DNA from 4 places in the Streptacidiphilus sp. MAP5-3 genome. Region 4 is predicted to be linked to each of the others. Evidence: riboswitches for the same ligand, from Rfam matches in the RefSeq annotation. Region 4 holds a riboswitch; each other region holds the start of a gene.
The links. A riboswitch is a leader RNA that binds a small molecule or an ion and turns the genes downstream of it on or off. The one in region 4 is predicted to bind cobalamin.
Positions count from the first base shown of each region.

Region 1: linked by a shared signal. The riboswitch ahead of ABH928_RS01470 (ribonucleoside-diphosphate reductase subunit alpha) and the one ahead of ABH928_RS09290 (ABC transporter substrate-binding protein) in region 4 are both predicted to bind cobalamin.
Region 2: linked by a shared signal. The riboswitch ahead of ABH928_RS28540 (cobalamin biosynthesis protein) and the one ahead of ABH928_RS09290 (ABC transporter substrate-binding protein) in region 4 are both predicted to bind cobalamin.
Region 3: linked by a shared signal. The riboswitch ahead of ABH928_RS05120 (HoxN/HupN/NixA family nickel/cobalt transporter) and the one ahead of ABH928_RS09290 (ABC transporter substrate-binding protein) in region 4 are both predicted to bind cobalamin.

Region 1 covers NZ_JBGCCL010000001.1:331,273-336,452, forward strand. Annotated here, with positions in the region: gene mctP (monocarboxylate uptake permease MctP) at 1-100, shown strand, start outside; gene ABH928_RS01455 (histidine phosphatase family protein) at 196-960, shown strand; gene ABH928_RS01460 (hypothetical protein) at 1,005-1,595, opposite strand; gene ABH928_RS01465 (GNAT family N-acetyltransferase) at 1,756-2,271, shown strand; cobalamin riboswitch at 2,415-2,549, shown strand; gene ABH928_RS01470 (ribonucleoside-diphosphate reductase subunit alpha) at 2,683-5,046, shown strand; gene ABH928_RS01475 (ribonucleotide-diphosphate reductase subunit beta) at 5,046-5,180, shown strand, end outside.
Region 2 covers NZ_JBGCCL010000026.1:9,497-14,676, forward strand. Annotated here, with positions in the region: gene ABH928_RS28530 (NAD(P)/FAD-dependent oxidoreductase) at 1-690, shown strand, start outside; gene ABH928_RS28535 (hypothetical protein) at 838-993, shown strand; cobalamin riboswitch at 1,023-1,216, shown strand; gene ABH928_RS28540 (cobalamin biosynthesis protein) at 1,250-2,200, shown strand; gene ABH928_RS28545 (cobyric acid synthase) at 2,197-3,711, shown strand; gene cobN (cobaltochelatase subunit CobN) at 3,831-5,180, shown strand, end outside.
Region 3 covers NZ_JBGCCL010000002.1:313,290-318,469, reverse strand. Annotated here, with positions in the region: gene ABH928_RS05145 (cobalt-precorrin-6A reductase) at 1-239, shown strand, start outside; gene cobF (precorrin-6A synthase (deacetylating)) at 304-1,065, shown strand; gene ABH928_RS05135 (NIPSNAP family protein) at 1,096-1,647, opposite strand; gene ABH928_RS05130 (hypothetical protein) at 1,644-2,126, opposite strand; gene ABH928_RS05125 (helix-turn-helix transcriptional regulator) at 2,189-3,172, shown strand; cobalamin riboswitch at 3,210-3,350, shown strand; gene ABH928_RS05120 (HoxN/HupN/NixA family nickel/cobalt transporter) at 3,516-4,592, shown strand; gene ABH928_RS05115 (ArsR/SmtB family transcription factor) at 4,671-5,063, shown strand; gene ABH928_RS05110 (hypothetical protein) at 5,087-5,180, opposite strand, start outside.
Region 4 covers NZ_JBGCCL010000004.1:161,738-166,917, reverse strand. Annotated here, with positions in the region: gene ABH928_RS09295 (FecCD family ABC transporter permease) at 1-483, opposite strand, end outside; gene ABH928_RS09290 (ABC transporter substrate-binding protein) at 511-1,332, opposite strand; gene ABH928_RS09285 (hypothetical protein) at 1,334-1,522, shown strand; cobalamin riboswitch at 1,629-1,777, opposite strand; gene ABH928_RS09280 (MFS transporter) at 1,912-3,555, shown strand; gene ABH928_RS09275 (hypothetical protein) at 3,662-3,817, opposite strand; gene icmF (fused isobutyryl-CoA mutase/GTPase IcmF) at 3,994-5,180, opposite strand, start outside.

The DNA of each region.
Region 1 (5,180 bases), on a different contig from region 4:
GTCGCCCGAGGGCGTCGACGAGACGGTCCCGGCCGACTACGTCGCCGACGTGGACGACACGGAGCACTCCGAACCGGTGATCGCCCCCGTCACCACCTGATGCGCCCTTAGAACGGGCCGCGCACTCCCGCACACTGGGGGCGCGGCCCGTTCTGCATTCCCGCGGCGGGCCAGTCGATCCCCAGGGGGCCCGACGTGGCACTGACCCAGCACTATCCGAAGGCGCAGCGGACGGCTCCGCGCCGGCTCTTCCCGGGGCTGCCGGGGCCGCTGACGCTCACCGCCGTCCGGCACGGCCAGAGCACCGCCAACGCCGCCTTCCAGGCCGCGGAGGCGGTCGGCGCCCTGGACGTCGGCATCACGTGCCGGGACGCGGACCTCTCGCTCACCACGCTGGGCCGCGCGGAGGCCCGCGCCCTCGGCCGCTGGCTGGCCACCCGCTCGGAGGACGGCGTCCCGCAGAGCCTGTGGGTCTCCCCGTACCTGCGCACCCAGGAGACCGCCGAGCTGGTCGTCGAGGAGCTGGACCGGGCCGGGCTGCCGCTCCCGGAGATCTGCACCGACGAGCGGCTCCGCGACCGCGAGCTGGGCGTGCTGGAGATGCTGACCTCGGCCGCGATCGAGCTGCGCCACCCGCAGGAGGCCGCCCGCCGCCGCCTGCTCGGCGAACTGCGCTGGCGCCCGCCCGGCGGCGAGTCCCTCACCGACGTGGCCCAGCGCCTGCGCAGCGCGCTCCGCGACCTCTACGAGGGGGAGAGCAACCGCCGGGTCCTGGTCGTCGCCCACGACGCGGTGGTCATCCTGCTCCGCCACGTCATCGACGACCTCCAGGAGGGCGAGCTCCAGGAGCTGACCGAGGGCGGCGCGGTCCGCAACACCTCGGTCACCCGCTGGATCCGCGACGCCAAGGGCGCCCTCGCCCTGGACTGCTGGAACGAGCGCCCCCACCTGGAGGGTTAGGCGTGCGGGTCAGGTGTTCTGACTGACCCGCGAGGCAGTCGGGGTCACCGGGAGTGCCTGCTGGTCACCCGGAAGTAGAGCGGGTCGGTGACCCCGACCGGCCAGGCCTGCGTCGTCGTGCCGGACGGCGCGCCCTTGGCGGGCTTGGTCTGGAGCGGCGCGTAGGCGACCGCCAGGGAGAGCCAGTCCCCCGTCGGCGCGCTGCGGGTCAGCCGCATCCGCAGCGTCAGCGCCGCCGTGGCACCGGGCCGGAGGCTCAGTCCGTTGCGCGGGCCCACCTCGCCCGCGAGCTCGCCGAGCGCGGCGTCGACCCCGACCGCCCGCCACCGTCCGGCGAGCCAGGTCTCCAGCCGCAGCGCGTCGACGCGCAGCGTGCGGGACCGCGCGCCGTAGACGAGCACCGGCTTGAGCTGCCCGCAGGCCGCCCGGGTGCGGTTGTGCAGCGTCAGCCGCAGCGTCGACCAACCCGCGCCGCGCACGTAACCGCGGTGGACCCCGGTCAGCGTGACCGCGATCGGGTTGGGCTGCGCCGCCCCTGCGCAGATCGGGGCGGTCTTGGCGGCTATGGTCTCCTTGCCCGCCGTCGCCGCGTTCGCCTGCGTCGTCGTCCCCGCCAGCAACGCGGCCGCGGTCATGACGGGGAGACAACCGAGTATCAGGGCGCGGCTGCTGCGCCCTTTCGCATCACGCTTCGCTTGGTACATCACTCAACGAACATGGCACGTCACCCTCTGCCGCGCCGCTCGGCGCACCCCCGCACGGAGCAACCGGGGAGAGGTCAGGCAGACTTCAAGGATGAGCATCATCGTCCGCCCCGCCCTGCCCGACGAGTACGACGCCGCAGGTCACCTCGTTGCCGAGGCCTTCATCCACGACGGTCACACCGAGCGGGACGGCGACTACGCCAAGCTGCTGCGCGATCCGGGCGACCGGGCCGAGAAGGCGGAGTTGCTCGTCGCGGTGGACGAGGAGACGGGCGCGGTCCTCGGCTCGGTGACCTTCGCCCCGCCCGGCTCCCCCTACGCGGACCTGGCGCAGGGTCAGGAGGGCGAGTTCCGGATGCTGGCCGTCTCCCCGGACCCGGCCGCCCGCGGACGCGGCATCGGCGAGCTGATGGTCCGTGCCGTGATCGACCGCGCCCGGGAGCTCGGACTGCCCCGGATCGTCATGTCATCACAACAGCAGATGGCTTTCGCGCACCGGATATACGGGCGTCTCGGCTTCGTCCGGACCCCCGAACGCGACTGGTCGCCGATCCCCGGCATGGTCCTCTTCACCTACGCACTGGAGCTGTCCGGCTCGCCTGCGTGATGCCCGCAGGCAGGAGCCGCGACGCCTCAGCCGGTGCCCGGAGTGCGCCGCAGCAGTGCTCCAGCGGGGCAGCCGAGTGATCGAACGGTTACTCGAACGAATCACGCCGCGACACAACATCTGGTGGTGCGTGACGCACCTGCCCCTAGATGTATGCTCATGCTCGCTGTCGAAGCAGGGGAACCCGGTGCGATTCCGGGACTGCCCCGCAACGGTGAGCGGCTGCCGATCCGGCCTGTCCGCGAGTCCGATGACCTGCCGTCAGCGCGTCCTCGGCCTGCCCGGCCGCGGGCGCTGCAACCGGGCCTCGTGGGTGGGCCGACGGGCTGCTTCGCGCTGCTCTGCTCCCGCCTGCCTTCTCACGCGACCCGTGCCTCAGCCACCGGCCGCCAACGAGGAGCGTGCGCGTACATGACGGACATCGCCGTCCCCACCCTGCCCCAGCCCACCCGTGAGCCCGACGCCCGTGGTGGCGCCGCCGACGCTCCCGGCACCGCGCTGCTGGTCACGCTCACCGAGCGGTCCGCAGACCTGACCCAGGTCGACCCGGGCCGCGTCGCCGCCGCCGCGCTGCGTGGCCGCAGCGCCCAGGCCGACTACGCGGAGCTGCGCGGGCTGGCCATCGAGGCCGCCGCCGCGCTGATCGCCGAGGACCCGCAGTACTCACGTCTGGCGGCCCGGCTGCTGGCCGAGGAGGTCCGCGAGGAGGCGGCTGGTCAGGGCTCGTCCTGCTTCGCCGAGTCCGTGGCCGTCGGCCACCGCGAGGGTCTGATCGGCGACACCACCGCCGCCTTCGTCGCCGCGCACGCCGACGCACTGGACGCCGTCGTCGACCAGCAGGCCGACGACCGCTTCGAGTACTTCGGCCTGCGCACGCTCTACTCCCGCTACCTGCTGCGCCACCCGATCACCCGTCAGGTGATCGAGACGCCGCAGCAGTTCATGCTGCGGGTGGCGTGCGGGCTGGAGGTCGGGGGCAACGAGAAGTCGGTGGCCGAGGTCGCCGAGCTGTACGGGCTGATGAGCCGCCTGGAGTACCTGCCCAGCTCGCCGACGCTGTTCAACTCCGGCACCCGGCACCCGCAGATGTCCTCCTGCTACCTGCTGGACTCGCCGCTGGACGAGCTGGACTCGATCTACAGCCGCTACGCGCAGATCGCCCGGCTCTCCAAGCACGCGGGCGGCATCGGTCTGTCCTACTCCCGGATCCGCTCGCGCGGCTCGCTGATCCGCGGCACCAACGGCCAGTCCAACGGCATCGTCCCGTTCCTGCGCACCCTCGACTCCTCCGTCGCCGCGGTCAACCAGGGCGGTCGCCGCAAGGGCGCGGCCTGCGTCTACCTGGAGACCTGGCACGCCGACATCGAGGAGTTCCTGGAGCTCCGCGACAACACCGGTGAGGAGGCGCGCCGCACGCACAACCTCAACCTGGCGCACTGGATCCCGGACGAGTTCATGCGCCGCGTCGAGACCGACGGCGACTGGTCGCTCTTCTCCCCCGGCGACGTCCCCGAGCTGGTCGACCTGTGGGGCGCCGAGTTCGACGCCGCCTACGTCAAGGCCGAGCAGGACGGCAAGGCCGTCCGCAGCATCCCGGCCCGGACCCTGTACGCGCGGATGATGCGCACCCTGGCCCAGACCGGCAACGGCTGGATGACCTTCAAGGACGCCTCCAACCGCGCCGCCAACCAGACCGCGCTGCCCGGCCGCACGGTCCACTCCTCGAACCTCTGCACCGAGATCCTGGAGATCACGGACGACTCCGAGACGGCCGTCTGCAACCTGGGTTCGGTCAACCTCGGGGCGCACGTGCTGCCGAACGGCGAGATCGACTGGGAGCGCCTGGACGCCACCGTGCGCACCGCGGTGACCTTCCTGGACCGGGTCATCGACATCAACTTCTACCCGACCCCCGAGGCGGGCACGTCCAACTCCCGCTGGCGCCCGGTGGGTCTGGGCATGATGGGCCTGCAGGACGTCTTCTTCAAGCTCCGCCTGGACTTCGACTCCGCCGAGGCCAAGGCGCTCTCGACGAAGCTCTCCGAGCGGATCATGCTGGCCGCCTACGAGACCAGCTGCGAGCTGGCCGAGCGCTTCGGCCGGCACGCCGCCTACGAGGAGACCCGCGCCGCCCGCGGCAAGCTGCACATCGACCACTTCGACGTGGCCCCTGCCTGGCCGGAGCGCTGGGACGCACTGCGCGCCCGCATCGCCGAGACCGGCCTGCGCAACGCCCTGCTGCTGGCCATCGCGCCGACCGCGACCATCGCCTCCATCGCCGGCGTCTACGAGTGCATCGAGCCGCAGGTCTCCAACCTCTTCAAGCGGGAGACCCTCTCCGGCGAGTTCCTCCAGGTCAACCCGTACCTGGTGGCCGACCTGAAGAACCTCGCCCTCTGGAATGCGATCACCCGCGAGGAACTGCGCGAGGGCAACGGCTCCGCCCAGGAGATCACCGACCTGCCGGAGGACTACAAGCGCCTCTACCGCACCGCCTGGGAGCTCCCGCAGCGCGCGCTGATCGACCTGGCCGCCGCCCGCATGCCGTACCTGGACCAGAGCCAGTCCCTCAACCTCTTCATGGCCGCGCCCACCATCGGCAAGCTCAGCTCGATGTACGCGTACGCCTGGAAGGTCGGCCTGAAGACCACGTACTACCTGCGCTCCCGCCCGGCGACCCGGATCGCCCGCGCGGCCACCGCCCAGGCGGTGCAGGAGACGGAAGCCGTCGCCTGCTCCCTGGAGAACCCTGAGTCCTGCGAGGCCTGCCAGTAATGACCAGCACCGCCGACACGAGCACCACCCAGAAGAAGAACATCCTCGACCCGGGCTTCGAGCTGACGCTCCGCCCGATGCGCTACCCGGACTTCTACGAGCACTACCGGAACGCGATCAAGAACACCTGGACC
Region 2 (5,180 bases), on a different contig from region 4:
CGGTACGTGCTGCGCTGCACGGAGGGCTTCACCGCCAACCTGCGCGGCGAGAAGCGCACCTGGCTGCCGATGAACTCCTCCATGATCGTCACCGCACCGCTGCCCGCCTCCTTCTGGGACTCCGTCGGCTGGGACGGCCGCGAGACGCTGGGCGACTTCGCGCACGCGTACATGTACGCGCAGCGGACGGCGGACGACCGGATCGCGCTCGGCGGACGCGGCGTCCCCTACCGCTTCGGCTCTCGCACGGACAACGACGGCTCGACGGCGGCGAAGACGATCGACCAGCTGACCGAGATCCTGACCGGCTTCTTCCCCGCAGCGCGGGGTGTCGCGGTCGACCACGCCTGGTCGGGCGTGCTGGGCGTGCCGCGCGACTGGTGCTCCACGGTCGCCGTCGACCAGGCGTCCGGCCTGGGCTGGGCCGGAGGCTACGTCGGCAGCGGCGTCACCACGACGAACCTCGCCGCGCGGACGCTGCGCGACCTGGTGCGCGGCGAGGCGACGGACCTGACGGACCTGCCGTGGGTGGACCACACGGTCCGCCGGTGGGAGCCGGAACCGTTCCGGTGGATCGGGGTGCACGGGCTGTACGCGGCGTACCACTTCGCCGACCGACAGGAACGCGGCGGGCGCGCGGGGACCTCCCCCGTCGCGAAGGTCGCGGACGTGATTTCCGGGCGGCACTAGAAACGGCACTGAACGTAGTCGCACCACCTGCGGGAACAAAGCCTCAAGCAATACCCGACGTGCGGATTCCGCCAGGGTGACGGACGCTGTTGGAGGGACGGATCGGGGTCCGTCCGGGCCTGCAGCATTCGACACCTTGGGGTGCCCATGTCTGTCTTCCTGTGCCTGCTTGTCGCCCCGCTGGGACTGATAGTCATCCTTGGCCTTTCCTGGTTCGAGGATCACGTCCTCAGCCCGCCCACGAGCCCCGCCGACCAGGTGGTGCAGAAGTCCGTCGAACTGCTCAAGCAGCAACGTCCGTGATCCGCGACACCGACCCGGTCGGTTGACGCTGCGTCCGGCGACATGGTGGGATCCTTACGCCAATCGGAGGCAAGGAGAGGAAGCCGGTGCAAATCCGGCGCGGTCCCGCCACTGTCACCGGGGAGCACCTGCGAACGACGGCCACGGCGGCTCATCGCCGCTGGAAGGCCCGTAGGTGCGTCGATCCGGAAGCCAGGAGACTCTCGCCTTCGGATCGTCGATCCAGGGCGCGGACCCTGAGTGAGGACACGCAGCGGTGCGCAGCAGCGCGTTCGCGTACGGGGCCGTGGTGGGCTATGCCGCCGACGCCGTGTTCGGCGACCCCCGACGTGGTCATCCGGTAGCCGGGTTCGGGCGTTTCGCCGCCGCGCTGGAGCGGCGTCTCTACAAGGACCATCGCGGCTCGGGAGCAGTCTTCACGCTCGCCGCGGTCGGTTCCGTCGCCGGGGGCGCGCTGGTGACGGAGCGCACGCTGCGGCGCTCGCGCCCCGCTCAGGCGGCCCTCGCCGCCGCGTCCGCCTGGGCGGTTCTCGGGGGCGCGTCACTCGTCCGCGAGGCGCGCGGGATCGCGTCCGCGCTGGAGCGCGGGGACATCGAGGCGGCGCGCGAACGTCTGCCGCACCTGTGCGGGCGTGACCCGCGTCAGCTGGACGCGCAGGAGATCGCCCGCGCGGTCGTCGAGTCCGTCGGCGAGAACACCGCCGACGCCGTCGTCAACGCGCTGATCTGGGGCGCCCTCGTGGGCGCGCCGGGGCTGCTGGCGTTCCGGGCCGTCAACACGCTGGACGCGATGGTGGGTCACCGCTCGCCGCGGCTGCTGCGGTTCGGCTGGGCGTCGGCGCGGCTGGACGACGTGGCCGGGTGGCCGGGTGCCCGGCTGACGGCGCTGCTGACCGTCGCGGCGAGCGAGGACCGGGGGCGCGCGTGGCGCGTCTGGAGGCGTGACGCGGGCGCGCACCCGAGCCCGAACGCCGGTCATGCGGAGGCTGCCTTCGCGGGCGCGTTGGGAGTGCGGCTCGGGGGCACGCTCCGCTACGGGGAGCGGGTCGAGCACCGACCGGTTCTGGGTGCGGAGTTGCGGCCGGTCGCGGTCGCGGACGTGGAGCGCGCCTGTCGGCTTTCACGCCGGGTGGGCGCGCTGGCGCTGGCGACCACCGTGACGGTCGCCCTGCTGAGGGGGACCAAGCTGAGGGGGGCAAAGAAGTGAGCGGGGCACTGCTGGTCGCCGGGACCACCTCCGATGCGGGCAAGAGCGTCGTCACGGCGGGTATCTGTCGCTGGCTCAAGCGACAGGGCGTCAAGGTCGCGCCGTTCAAGGCGCAGAACATGTCGCTCAACTCCTTCGTGACCCTTGACGGCGCGGAGATCGGCCGGGCCCAGGCGATGCAGGCGACAGCCGCGGGCGCCACGCCCGAGGCGGCGATGAACCCGGTGCTGCTCAAGCCGGGTGGCGACGGGCGCAGCCAGGTCGTGGTACTGGGCAAGCCGGTCGCCGAGGTCGGCGCGCTGGACTACCGCGAGCGCAAGCCCGCGCTGCTGCGGATCGCCCTGGACTGCCTCGCCGACCTGCGCGACCGCTACGACGTGGTGATCTGCGAGGGCGCCGGCTCCCCCGCCGAGATCAACCTGCGGGCCGGGGACATCGCCAACATGGGCCTGGCCGTCGCCGCCGACCTGCCGGTGGTGGTGGTCGGCGACATCGACCGGGGCGGCGTCTTCGCGTCCATGTTCGGGACGCTGGCGCTGCTCTCCGCCGAGGACCAGGCGCACATCGCGGGCTGGCTGGTCAACAAGTTCCGCGGCGACGCGCGCCTGCTGCAGCCCGGACTGGACATGCTGCACCGGGTGACGCACCGTCCGTCCCTGGGCGTGCTGCCGATGCTGTCGGGGCTGTGGCTGGACGCCGAGGACTCGCTGGACCTGGCCGGCGTGATGGCGCGCGGCGACGCGGGCGGGCCGGTCGGCGCGGACGTGCTGCGGGTGTCGGTGGTGCAGTTGCCGCGGCTGTCGAACTTCACCGACATCGACGCGCTGGCACAGGAGCCCGGTGTGCTGGTCCGCTGGGCCACGCGCCGGGAGGAGCTCGCCGACGCCGACCTGGTGGTGCTGCCCGGCACCCGGGCCACGGTCGCCGACCTGGCGTGGCTGCGCGAGCGGGGGCTGGACCGGGCCGTCGCCGAGCGGGCGGCGCGCGGGCTGCCGGTGCTCGGCGTCTGCGGCGGGTACCAGATGCTGGCGCGGACGATCACGGACGAGGTCGAGTCGAAGGCGGGCAAGGTCGCGGGCCTCGGACTGCTGCCGGTGGACATCCGCTTCGCGGTCGAGAAGACGCTGGCGCGCCCGGTGGGCGAGGCCTACGGCGAGACGGTGCACGGCTACGAGATCCACCACGGCGTCGCCACCGTCTCCAGCACCGCCGCTGGCGGCGGCGAGCCGTGGCTGGACGGGTACCGGGCGGGGTCGGTCTGGGGAACCACCTGGCACGGCGCGCTGGAGAACGACGGGTTCCGGCGGGCGTTCCTGCGCGAGGTCGCTGCCGCCAGCGGGCGTGCGTTCGTGCCCGCCCCGGACACCGGCTTCGCCGCCGCACGCGAGGAACGGCTGGACCGGCTCGGGGATCTGATCGAGCGTCATGCCGACACCGACGCGCTGTGGCGGCTGATCGAGGACGGGGCGCCGGGCGGGCTGCCGTTCGTGCCGCCGGGGGCGCCGACGTGACCAAGAACTCTTCACCAACAAGCTCGACAAGCAAGGGAGTTGACCGGGTGGACCAGGACCAGCAGGCCCCGACGGAGCACGAGAGCGGGGGCCAGGATGCGGACGGAGCCACGGTCCTGCTGCTCTCCACCGCCGACACCGACCTGCTCGCCGCCCGCGCCTCCGGCGCGCGCTACCTGATCGGCAACCCGACCCGGACCGACGTCGCGACCGAACTCCCCGCACTGCTGGCCGACGCGGACGTCGTGGTGGTCCGGCTGCTCGGCGGGCGGCGCGCCTGGGAGGACGGGCTGGCGGCCATCGCCGCGTCCGGACTGCCGACGGTGCTGCTCGGCGGCGAGGCCGTGCCGGACGCGGAGCTGATGGGCATGTCGTCCGCCCCGGCGGGCGTGGTCGCGGAGGCGCTGCGCTACCTGGTCGAGGGCGGCATGGCCAACCTGGCCGAGCTGGCGCGCTTCCTCTCCGACACGGTGCTGCTGACCGGCGAGGGCTTCTCGGCCCCGCAGGCCATGCCGCAGTTCGGCGTTCGGGGGGCTGCGTCAATCGAGGCGGGCGAACTGCGGGACGGCCGCCCGACGGTGGGCGTGCTCTTCTACCGGGCGCACGAACTCTCGGGCAACACCGCGTTCGTGGACACGCTCTGCGCGCAGATCGAGGCCAAGGGCGGCAACGCGCTTCCGGTGTACTGCGGTTCGCTGCGTGGCGCCGACGCCGGGCTGTTCGCGCTGCTCGGGCAGTGCGACGCGCTGGTCGCCACCGTGCTCGCCGCCGGTGGGACCGTCGCCGCAGACGCCTCGGCGGGCGGTGACGGTGAGGAGAGTTGGGACATCGGGCAGCTCGCCGAGCTGGACATCCCGGTGATCCAGGGCCTCTGCCTGACCACCTCCCACGCCGTCTGGGACGAGTCCGACGCGGCGCTCTCGCCGATGGACGCGGCGATGCAGGTGGCCATCCCCGAGTTCGACGGCCGGCTCATCTCCGTCCCGTTCTCCTTCAAGGAGACCGGCGCCGACGGCATCCCCGTCTACGCCGCGGACGAGGAGCGCGCCGGGCGGGTCGCCGGGATCGCGCTGCGGCATGCGGCGCTGCGCCACAAGCCCAACGCCGAGAAGAAGTTGGCGATCGTCTTCACCGCCTATCCGACCAAGCACTCGCGTGTCGGCAACGCGGTCGGCCTGGACACTCCGGCCTCGGCCGTGCGGCTGCTGGACGCGCTGCGCGCCGCCGGCTACGGCGTCGACGGCTACCCGGCGGGCGGCGACGAGCTGATCCACTCGCTGATCGCCGCCGGTGGCCACGACGTCGAGTGGCTGACCGAGGAACAGCTGCGCGCCGCGCCCGCCCGCGTGCAGCTGAAGGACTACCAGCAGTGGTTCGACGCGCTGGACGACGAGCTGCGCGAGGGCGTGCTGGAGCACTGGGGCGAGGCTCCCGGTCAGCTCTACGTCGACGGCGACGAGATCGTGCTG
Region 3 (5,180 bases), on a different contig from region 4:
GCGGCCCGTTCACCCTCGACGGCGAACGGGCGCTGCTGCGGCATCACCGGATCGGCGTGCTGGTCACGAAGGACAGCGGTGGCGCGGCCACGGCCCCGAAACTGACGGCGGCGCGGGAACTCGGCCTGCCCGTCGTCGTGGTCCAACGACCGCCCGCGCCTGCGGGCGTGCCAGTGGCAGCGGACGTCGCGGCCGCGCTGGCATGGCTGGCGCGTCTGGCTCGTCCGCAACTCACCTGACCCGGACGACCGCGCCCTGACCTCGGCGTACGGTCGCCGGAACCGATCCGGAAGAATCATCCCCATGCGGCACATCAACGTCATCGGCATCGGCGCGGGCGACCCCGACCACCTCACCCTCCAGGCGGTCAAGGCGTTCGCCCGGACCGACGTCTTCCTCCTCCTCGACAAGAACGACCAGCGGCAGGAGCTCGTCCAGCTGCGCCTGCGCATGATCGAGGAGCACGGACGCCCCGGCCACCGGCTCGTCCAGGTCCCGGACGCCGAGCGCGACCGCAGCACCCCCGCGTACCGGGAGGCGGTCCACGACTGGCGGCGGCGCCGGGCCGAGCTGGTGGCGGGCCTGATCGCCGAGCACATCGGCCCGGACGGCACGGGCGCGCTGCTGGCCTGGGGCGATCCTGCCCTCTACGACAGCGTCTCCGCCGTCCTCGACGAGATCCTGGAGCAGGACCCCACCGCCTTCAGCTACGACGTCATCCCCGGCATCAGCAGCCCCTCGGTGCTCGCGGCACGCCACCGCACCACGCTGACCCGGGTCGGCCGCCCGGTGCGCATCACCACCGCCCGCCGCCTGGCCGCCGACGGCTTCCCGCCCGGTGCGGAGGACGCCGTGGTGATGCTGGACGGGAAGGCGGCGTTCAGCAGGATCGATCCCGAGGGCGTCCACATCCACTACGGCGCCTACCTCGGCACCCCGGACGAGATCCTGGTCTCCGGCCCGCTCGCCGAGACCGCCGAGGAGATCTCCCGCCTGCGCCAGGAGGCCCGCGAGGCCAAGGGCTGGATCATGGACAGCTACCTGCTGCGGCGTAGGGAGGACTGACGTCGCGTCACGGCGTCAGGCGTCACGGCGTCACGGGGCCACAGGTTCCAGCCGCAGTCGCCGGACCGGCCAGGGAGGCGGCGGCTCGGCCGGGCCGAACCAGACACGGACGTCCTCTCCCGCGCGGACCGGCAGGAGCGGATAGTCGTTCTCGGTGTGCTCGGTGCGGTGCAGCGCATGCCGGGGGCCCAGGTGCCGCGCGGCGTACGCGTCGAAGTCGGCCACGACCCCGGGGTGGCAGACGGTGGTAAGGACTTCACGCGTGCCGGGCGTCGGCGTGAAGCCCGGGCCGCGCAGCAGCAGGACGTCGTCGCTGTCGACCATGGTGGCGTTGGCCGCGTCGCGGTGCTCGCGCCAGACCGGGCCGGTGTAGAACGCCTCCAGCGAGCGCCGACGGTGTGCCATGTTCGGAAAAGCGCGCAGCCAGACGAAGCGGTCCGGGTCGTCCAGGTCGCGGAAGCGCCCGCCCACGGTGATGCCGACCGCCTGCTGGCCGGTCACGAACTCGCGCTCGAAGAGCTCGATCAGCGTCTCCCGCGCGCCGGGATGCAGGGTGTACTGCCGGAGTTCGACGATGTTCATGCGCCGGGCCGCCAGGTACGGGTGCGGGTGCGGGTGAAGTCCATGGTCCAGTTGAGCTCCCAGGTGCGGCCCCCGTCGGCGGAGAACTCCTGCTCCCAGCGGGCGGTGTCCGGGCCGAGGCGCTGCCAGGTGAAGTGCACCCGGATCGGGCGGCTGTCGTAGGTGTCATCTCCGTAGAAGTCGCCACGGTCACCGGTGAAGCCGCCGACCACCGGCGGGTCCAGCCGGCCGGTCCTGCTGTCGGACCAGTGGATCGACCACTGCTTCGTTTCGCGGTCGAAGAGCCGTAGGGACACGCCCTGACGGCCCAGGGTGGGGAAGGTGATCTCGTCGATGTTGCCGGCCCCTCCGAACAGGGGCTGGATCACCGAGTGACCGGGGAACTCCTCCCAGATGTCCGCGTCGGCGTCGCCGAGTGGTGTGGTGAGACGGCGGTTGGCCACGTCCCAGGAGCCGTGCAGGAAGTCGAAGTCGTCCATGTGACGCAGGTTAGGCACGCTCCACTGACATCTCCTGTCAGTGGATGTGGATACTGGGCGACATGCGCGCGAGCCGACTGGTGACCCTGCTTCTGCTGCTCCAGAACCGGGGCCGGATGACGGCCCGCCAACTGGCCGAGGAGCTGGAGGTCTCCGTCCGCACGGTCTACCGGGACGTCGACGCGCTCGCCGCCGCCGGCATCCCGCTGTACGGCGAGGCGGGACACGCGGGCGGCTACCAGCTGGTCGACGGCTACCGGACCCGGCTCACCGGGTTGACCCCGGACGAGGCGCAGGCCGCGTTCCTGACGGCGCTCCCGGACGCCGCCGCCCAACTCGGCCTCGGCGAGGCGCTGGTGACCGCCCAGCTCAAGCTGCGGGCCGCACTTCCAGCGGAGCTGCGCGAGCAGGCCGAGCGGATCCGGCGGAGCTTCCTGCTCGACGCCCCCGGCTGGTACGGCGAGGCCGAGAGCACGCCTCACCTGCCCGCGGTCGCCGCCGCGCTCTGGGCGCGGCGAGCGGTCCTCATGCGGTACCGGCGCTGGCGGGCGCCGGAGGAGATCGAGCGGCGGGTCGAGCCGTACGGGCTGGTCCTCAAGGCCGGACGCTGGTACCTGGCCGCCGGCGGGCCGTCCGGGATCCGCACCTACCGGGTCGACCAGATCCTCGAAGTCCATATGCTGGATCAGGAGTTCGCCATCCCGGACAGGTTCGACCTGGCCGCGCACTGGAGCAGCAGTCTGGCCGACTTCCACACCCGGCTGCACACCGGGGAGGCCCTGGTCCGGCTCACCCCGGAGGGCGCCCGCCGCCTCGGCGTAACGGCCTTGGGCGACGGAGCAGCACAGGACGGATGGACCGAGACCCGGGTGCCCATCGAGTCGATCGACCACGCCCACCAGGAGTTCCTCCGGCTCGGCGCGGACGTCGAGGTCCTGGCACCGGCCGAACTCCGCGACCGCATCACCGAGACGGTGCGTACCCTCGCCGCCCGGTACCAGCCGACGTCCGCACCGTCCTCGGCAGTGAATCAGACACCTGCTTAGATGTGCAGGCTTGTACCCGAGCCCCCGCCACCTCTAGGCTGCCGAAGGTCCCCTCACTGCGCGGGGACAGTGCAGCGTCAGCGAAGTCCGGTGAGAATCCGGCGCTGTCCCGCAACGGTGAACCCCTCGGCACGAGTGAGGGCAAGTCCGGTCGCCTGGCGTCGCACTCCTGGAAACCAGCCTCGCAGGAAGGTCGGTCCGGACCGGGCCCTCCGGGAGTCTCCGACCAGGCCGCGCCGACCTGTGAGCGTCCCGAGGAGGATGCCCAGTGTCCGCGTTCGTCGCCAAGCTACAGATGGTCCGTCAGTCCCTGAGTCCCGCGGAATGGACCAGGATCGGGGTGATGTCCCTGGTGATTCTGCTGCTGAACGGCGTCGGCTGGGGCATCTACATCTTCACTGTGCTCCCCCACCACTTCCACTACGACAAGCTCGGCGTCGGCCTCGGCGTCGCGTTCACCGCCTGGACGCTGGGCGCGCGTCACGCCTTCGACGCGGACCACATCTCCGCGATCGACAACTCCACCCGCAAGCTACTGGCGGACGGTCAACGTCCCCTGGCCAGTGGCTTCTTCTTCGCCCTCGGCCACTCCACGGTCGTCTCCGCCGTAGGCGTCGGCATCACCGTCGCCGCCAAGGCCGTCTTCGGCGCGATGGTCGACCCGAACTCGACCTACGAGACGCTGGGCGGCATGCTCGGCACGCTCACCTCCGCCGGGTTCCTCTACCTGATCGCCGCGCTCAACCTGATCGTGCTCGCCGGGATCTTCAAGGTCTTCCGCGACATGCGCCGGGGCACCTTCGACGAGGAGGAGCTCGAAAGGCAGCTCCAGGCGCGCGGGCTGATGTGGCGCTTCTTCGGCCGCTTCATGCGCTCCATCAACCACACCTGGCAGCTCTTCTTCGTGGGCATGATCTTCGGCATCGGCTTCGACACCGCCACCGAGGTCGTCCTGCTCGCCGCCACCGCCTACGCCGCCACCGCCGGGCTGCCGTTCTACGCCGTGCTGGCGCTGCCGCTGCTCTTCTCCGGCGGCATGATCCTCTTCGACACCTTCGACGGCTTCTTCATGAACTTCGCCTACGGCTGGGCCTTCGCGCGACCTGTGCGCAAGGTCTACTACAACCTCGTCATCACCGGCCTCTCCATCGCCGCCGCTTTCCTGATCGGCACCATCGAGGTGCTCGGCGTACTCACCAGCGAGCTCCATCTCACCGGCGGCTTCTGGGACTTCATGGCCAACTTCGACATCAACAAGGCTGGCTTCGTCATCGCTGGGCTGTTCGCCCTCACCTGGGTCGTCGCGCTGCTCTACTGGCGTTACGGCAAGATCGAGTCCCGCTGGCAGACCGGTCTCGCCGGAGGGACGGAGGCCGCTCCTGCCGACGCCGCAGCGACAGTCACGGCCACCGAGGCCTGAGCCCGCCAACTGACCCTGCACATCCGCTCACCTGCACGGTGTTGCAGATCACCGGGCAGCGGGGGTCCAATGGGCCCCATGCATCTCGTTCCCACCGAGCGGGCCCACCGCAGGGCCATCGACGAACACAGCGTCTGCACGGCCATCGAAGGCATCGGCGAGCCCGATCAACTCCCCGTCTGGGCCGACCGTTTCGCGCTGCTCGGCGAGCCGCACCGGCTCGCCGTGCTGCTGGCCGTCCACCGGGCCGGTCCGATCGCCGTCACCGACCTGGCCACGGCGACCGGTATCGCCGACACCGCTGTCTCGCAGATCCTGCGCCTGCTACGCGCCGGTGGCACGGTCGCCGGGACGAAGGACGGCCGGATCGTCCGGTACGAACTCAAGGACGCCCACCTGGCGGCGATCCTCGACCAGATCCGTCCCGAACCGGCCGTCCTCGCCCGGGAGCTGCACCACAGCGCCACCTGAGCGCGCCGGAGGCCGTCCCGGGATCAGCAGGAGATGTCGCCCGGGCCGACGTCCGTGCCGAGCATCCCGGTGAACTGCTTGTACAGGCTGATCCGGTCGTTGCGCTCGTCCGGGTTC
Region 4 (5,180 bases):
GAGCAGCAGGGTGGCGGTCCCCGGTCTGGCCGTGACGCCCGCCAGGTAGGCGAGGGCGACCCCGGCCAGTGAGCCGACGAACGCGGCCACGGGCACGGTGGCCGCGTTCGCGCCGCCCAGCGAGACGATGGCGACGGTCGCGCCGAGGCCCGCCCCGGCCGACGCGCCCAGCAGGGACGAGTCGACCAGGGGGTTGCGGAACACGCCCTGGTAGCCCGCACCGGCGAGGGCGAGCGCCCCGCCGACCAGGGCGCCCAGCACCACGCGCGGCAGCCGGATCTGGAACAGCACCGCGCGGTCCAACTGGCTGAGCTGCTGCGGCAGGTGCACCAGCGGCAGCCGGTCCAGCAGCGCGTCGGCCGTCGCCAGCGGGTTGAGGTCCGCCGCTCCGGCCATGGCGCCCACCAGCACCGCGGCGGCCAGGAACACCACCGCGATGCCGTAGGCGCGCAGGGTGCGCGGGCGGACTCCGCCTCTTGTCACCGTTACCTCGTTACCGTCCGCCGTGCGTCACTTGGTGGGGGCCTTCTCGATCGCCTGCGCGATCTGGGCGACCAGCTGCGGCAGGCGCGGGCCCCAGCGCGAGGCGATGTCGTCGTTGAGGCCGACGATCTGATCCTTCTTGACGGCCGGGATACCGGACCAGCCGGGTCGGGCCGCGACGACCGCCGGGCTCTGCCCGCCGTCGGCGGACTGGTTGTCGGTGAGGAAGATCAGCTGCGGCTGGGCCGAGACGATGTACTCGGCGGACAGCTGCGGGTAGCCGCCGTCGGAGGCCTTGTCGGCCTTGTCGGCGATGTTCTTCAGGCCGAACAGCGAGGCGATCTGCCCGGCGAAGGTGGTGGAGGTCGCCGAGTAGTACGGGTTGGCGCTGACCTCCCAGTAGTAGCTGAGGTTCCCGTGATCGGCGCCGGCCTGCTTGACGGAGGCGGTGATCGACGCCTTCATGCCGGTGACGGTCTGCGTGGCCTGGGCGGTGTGACCGGTGGCCTGCCCGATCGCGTCGATCTGCGTGTAGACGTCGTTGATCGTCGCCGCGGCGGGCTCGATCAGGACCGGCACGCCGAGCTTGGTCAGCCCGGCGACCAGGCCACCGGAGTCCTGGGAGGCGATGACCAGGTCCGGGTTGTACTTGGCGATGGCCTCGATGTTCGGGGTCAGCCCGCTCAGGCTCGTGGTCGGCACGCCGGACGGGTAGTTGGAGTCCGAGTCCACCGCGACGACCTGCTTGCCGGCGCCCACCGCGTACAGGTCCTCGGTCGCGGTCGGCGACAGCGACACGATGTGCTTCGGCTGGGTCTTGAGGGTGACCTTGCCGTTGGAGCCGCTCACCGTGACCGGGTACGTCGCGGCGGCCGACGACGCGCTCGTCGAGGACGAGGAGGCGGAGGAGTCGGCGCTGCCGGAGCTCGTGGAGCTGCAGCCGGCGACGACGGCCACGGCTGCGAGCGCGGCGGTCGCCGTCGAGACAGCGCGGACGATCCGGGTGCGCCGAGCAGGCCGGGGCCGGACAGACGAGTGAGCCATGGTGGTGCTTCCTCCCGAGGGACGGGAAGAAGCCAATCCGTCGACGAGCGGCGCAGGACGCGCGCCGACAGAAACGGACCGCCCCTTCCCACGAGGGCCGATGTCGTAGCGCGGCAGGAGGCGACCTGGCTTCGGACCGCGTGGAGAGGGCCCTCACAGTTGCGGGACAGCGCCGGAATGACCCGCAGTGCGGGCTTCACCGGCTTCGCTGCCTGGCACGCTGCCGGAAACCTGCATGGCTGCGCAGATTTTTTGGCTCAGGCAGGTTAGCACTGCGCCGCGATCCCCGGCCGGGCACCCCCGTGGCGGGGCGGCGCCGGACCCCGATCGGCGGGAGAATCGACCGGTGCCGGACCGGTGCCGGACCAGTCCGAGAGGGAACCCATGGGGAAGCAGGCGGAGCAGGGCTACGGGCAGTCGTCCTGGGCGCCGATGGCGGTGCCGGCGTTCCGCCTGCTGTGGCTGGCCCAGATGGTGTCGAACATCGGCACCTGGATGCAGACCGTGGGGGCCCAGTGGATGCTGGTGCACCAGCACAACGCGGCGCTGCTCACCTCGGCGGTGCAGGCGGCCAGCCTGCTGCCCGTGCTGTTCGTCTCCTTGCCGGCGGGCGTGCTCGCGGACCTGCTGGACCGCCGGCACATTCTGCTGGGGCTGTCGACGGCGATGGCGGTGCTCGCCGGGGTGCTCGCCGGGCTGACGGGGGCGGGGCTGGCCACGCCCACGGTCCTGTTGCTGCTCACGTTCCTCATGGGCTGCGGTCAGGCGATGACGAACCCCGCCTGGCAGGCGATCCAGCCGGAGCTGGTCCCGCGCGATCTGATCCCGCAGGCCGCGTCCCTCAACAGCCTCAACGTCAACGTCGCCCGAGCCGTCGGCCCGGCGCTGGCGGGCCTGCTCGTCGCGGTCTCCGGCCCGGCGGTGGTGTTCACGGTGAACGCCGTCAGTTTTGTCGTCGTCGCGCTGGCGGTCTATGCCTGGCACCGTCCGGCGCAGGGTCTGCGCGGCAGTGAGGCGCCGGTTCCCGCTCTCCACGCGGGCGTTCGCTATGTGCGGCACGCGCCGGGCGTGCGGCGGATCCTGGTGCGTTCCGCGTTGTTCGTGCTCCCCGCCTCGGCGCTGTGGGCGCTGCTGCCGGTGACGGCGGGTCGGAGCCTGCACCTGGGGTCAGGAGGGTACGGGCTGCTGCTCGGGGCGCTGGGCGTCGGGGCGATCGTCGGCGCCCTGACGATCAAGCGGCTACGGGCGGCCGTGTCGGACAACGTCCTGCTCGCGCTGGGCGGCGTCATGTTCGCCGGCGGCACCGTCGCCGCCGCCACCCTGCACAGCCTGCCCGCCCTGGCGCTCGTTCTGCTGCCCACGGGTGCGGCCTGGCTGGTCAACCTGTCGACCTTCAACACCGAACTGCAGCTCCGGCTGCCCGGATGGGTCCGGGCCCGCGGGCTCGCCGTCTACCTCATCGTCTTCATGGGAGGACAGGGCATCGGCTCGCTGGTCTGGGGCGCGGTGGCCGGCGCCGCCGGACTCACCCAGGCGCTGCTCGCCGCCGCCGGGTTGCTGGTGGCGACCACCGTCACGCTGCTGTGGTGGCCGGTCATCCACACCGCGGTCCCGCTCGACCGCTCGGTCGTGTCCACCTGGCCGGAGCCGGCACTGCTTCTCGACGCCGTGCCGGAGGACACGCCGGTGCTCGTTCTGCTGGACTACACCGTCGCCCCCGAGGACGCCGACGCCTTCGTCGCCGGGATGCGCCCGGTGGAGCAGTCCCGCAGGCGTACCGGCGCGGTGAGTTGGGACCTGTACCGCGACAGCGCAGCACCCGAGCGCTTCACCGAGGCCTTCCAGGTCGCCTCCTGGTCCGAGCACCTGCTGCAGCACGACGGCCGGACCACCGGATACGACGAGCGTCTCCTGCAGGACGTGCGCTCCCTCGCCCAGGGCCCGCCGACGGTCCGTCACCTGCTGCCCTCCGCCAGCCGTCCCGCAACCGAGGGCGCGGTCGAGAGTGAAGGCGGCACTGATCAGTGAGGCGCTGATCAGTGAGAGGTGGGTGACCGTCAGCGCGCGTAGCCGGACGGGGTACGGAAATGGGCCGTCACCGTGGAGCGGTGGCGGCCCATTTTCGGACGGACGGTCATGCCTGCAGGCTGGTCAGGGCCTGATGTGCACGCCGGGCGGCGCGCTCGGCACGGTTGTTGAGCCGGGCGGCGCGGGTCAGGCGGTAGGCCTTCGCCGTACGCAGACGCTCGTCGATGGTCGCCCGTGTCGCGGCTTCGAGCTGGAAGGTCATGGTGTTCTCCCCCTTGCGGAGGGGCGATCCGCCGGCATCCGGTTGATGCCAGCCCGACGGCCCCGTATGGCTACGATTGTAGCACCAAATCGGGGACCATGCCTTTATTTTGAATGCCTGTAGGAAGCATCTCCCTGTCGATCGAAGACTCTCGGCTCGTCCGACCCGTCATCCCGTCAGACGTTGCGGCGGTACTGGCCGCCGACCTCGAAGAACGCCTCGGTGATCTGCTGCAGGGAGCAGACGCGGGCGGCGTCCATCAGCACGGCGAAGACGTTGTCGCCGTTCACCGCCGCGTCCCGCAGGGCGGCCAGGGCGGCGTGGGCCTCGTCGTGGTGGCCGGCCTGGAAGTCGCGCACGCGCTGGAGTTGCGAGCGCTTCTCGTCCTCGGTGGCCCGGGCCAGCTCGATCGGGCCGGGCGTCGCCGTGTCGGCGTGCGGGTTGCGGAAGGTGTTGACGCCGATGATCGGCAGGGTGCCGTCGTGCTTGCGCTGCTCGTACAGCATCGACTCGTCCTGGATGCGGCCGCGCTGGTAGCCCGTCTCCATGGCGCCGAGGACACCGCCGCGCTCGCTGATCCGCTCGAACTCCTGGAGCACCGCCTCCTCGACCAGGTCGGTGAGTTCGTCGATGACGAACGAGCCCTGGAGCGGGTTCTCGTTCATCGCCAGGCCCCACTCCCGGTTGATGATCAGCTGGATGGCGAGGGCCCGGCGCACGGACTCCTCGGTGGGGGTGGTGACTGCCTCGTCGTAGGCGTTGGTGTGCAGGCTGTTGCAGTTGTCGTAGATGGCGATCAGCGCCTGCAGCGTGGTGCGGATGTCGTTGAAGTCCATCTCCTGCGCGTGCAGCGAGCGCCCGGAGGTCTGCACGTGGTACTTCAGCTTCTGGGAGCGCTCGTTGGCGCCGTACTTCTTCTTCATCGTGACGGCCCAGACGCGGCGGGCGACCCGGCCGAGCACCGAGTACTCGGGGTCCATGCCGTTGGAGAAGAAGAACGACAGGTTGGGGGCGAAGTCGTCGATCTGCATGCCGCGCGCCAGGTACGCCTCGACGTAGGTGAAGCCGTTGGCGAGGGTGAAGGCGAGCTGGCTGATCGGGTTCGCGCCCGCTTCGGCGATGTGGTAGCCGGAGATGGAGACCGAGTAGAAGTTCCGCACCTTCTGGGCGATGAACCACTCCTGGATGTCGGCCATCATCCGCAGCGAGAACTCGGTGGAGAACAGGCAGGTGTTCTGCCCCTGGTCCTCCTTGAGGATGTCGGCCTGCACGGTGCCGCGGACGTTGGCCAGCGCGTGGGCGCGCAGCTCGTCCGTCTCCGCGGGGGAGGGATCGCGACCCTCGTCGGCGCGGAACCGCTCGA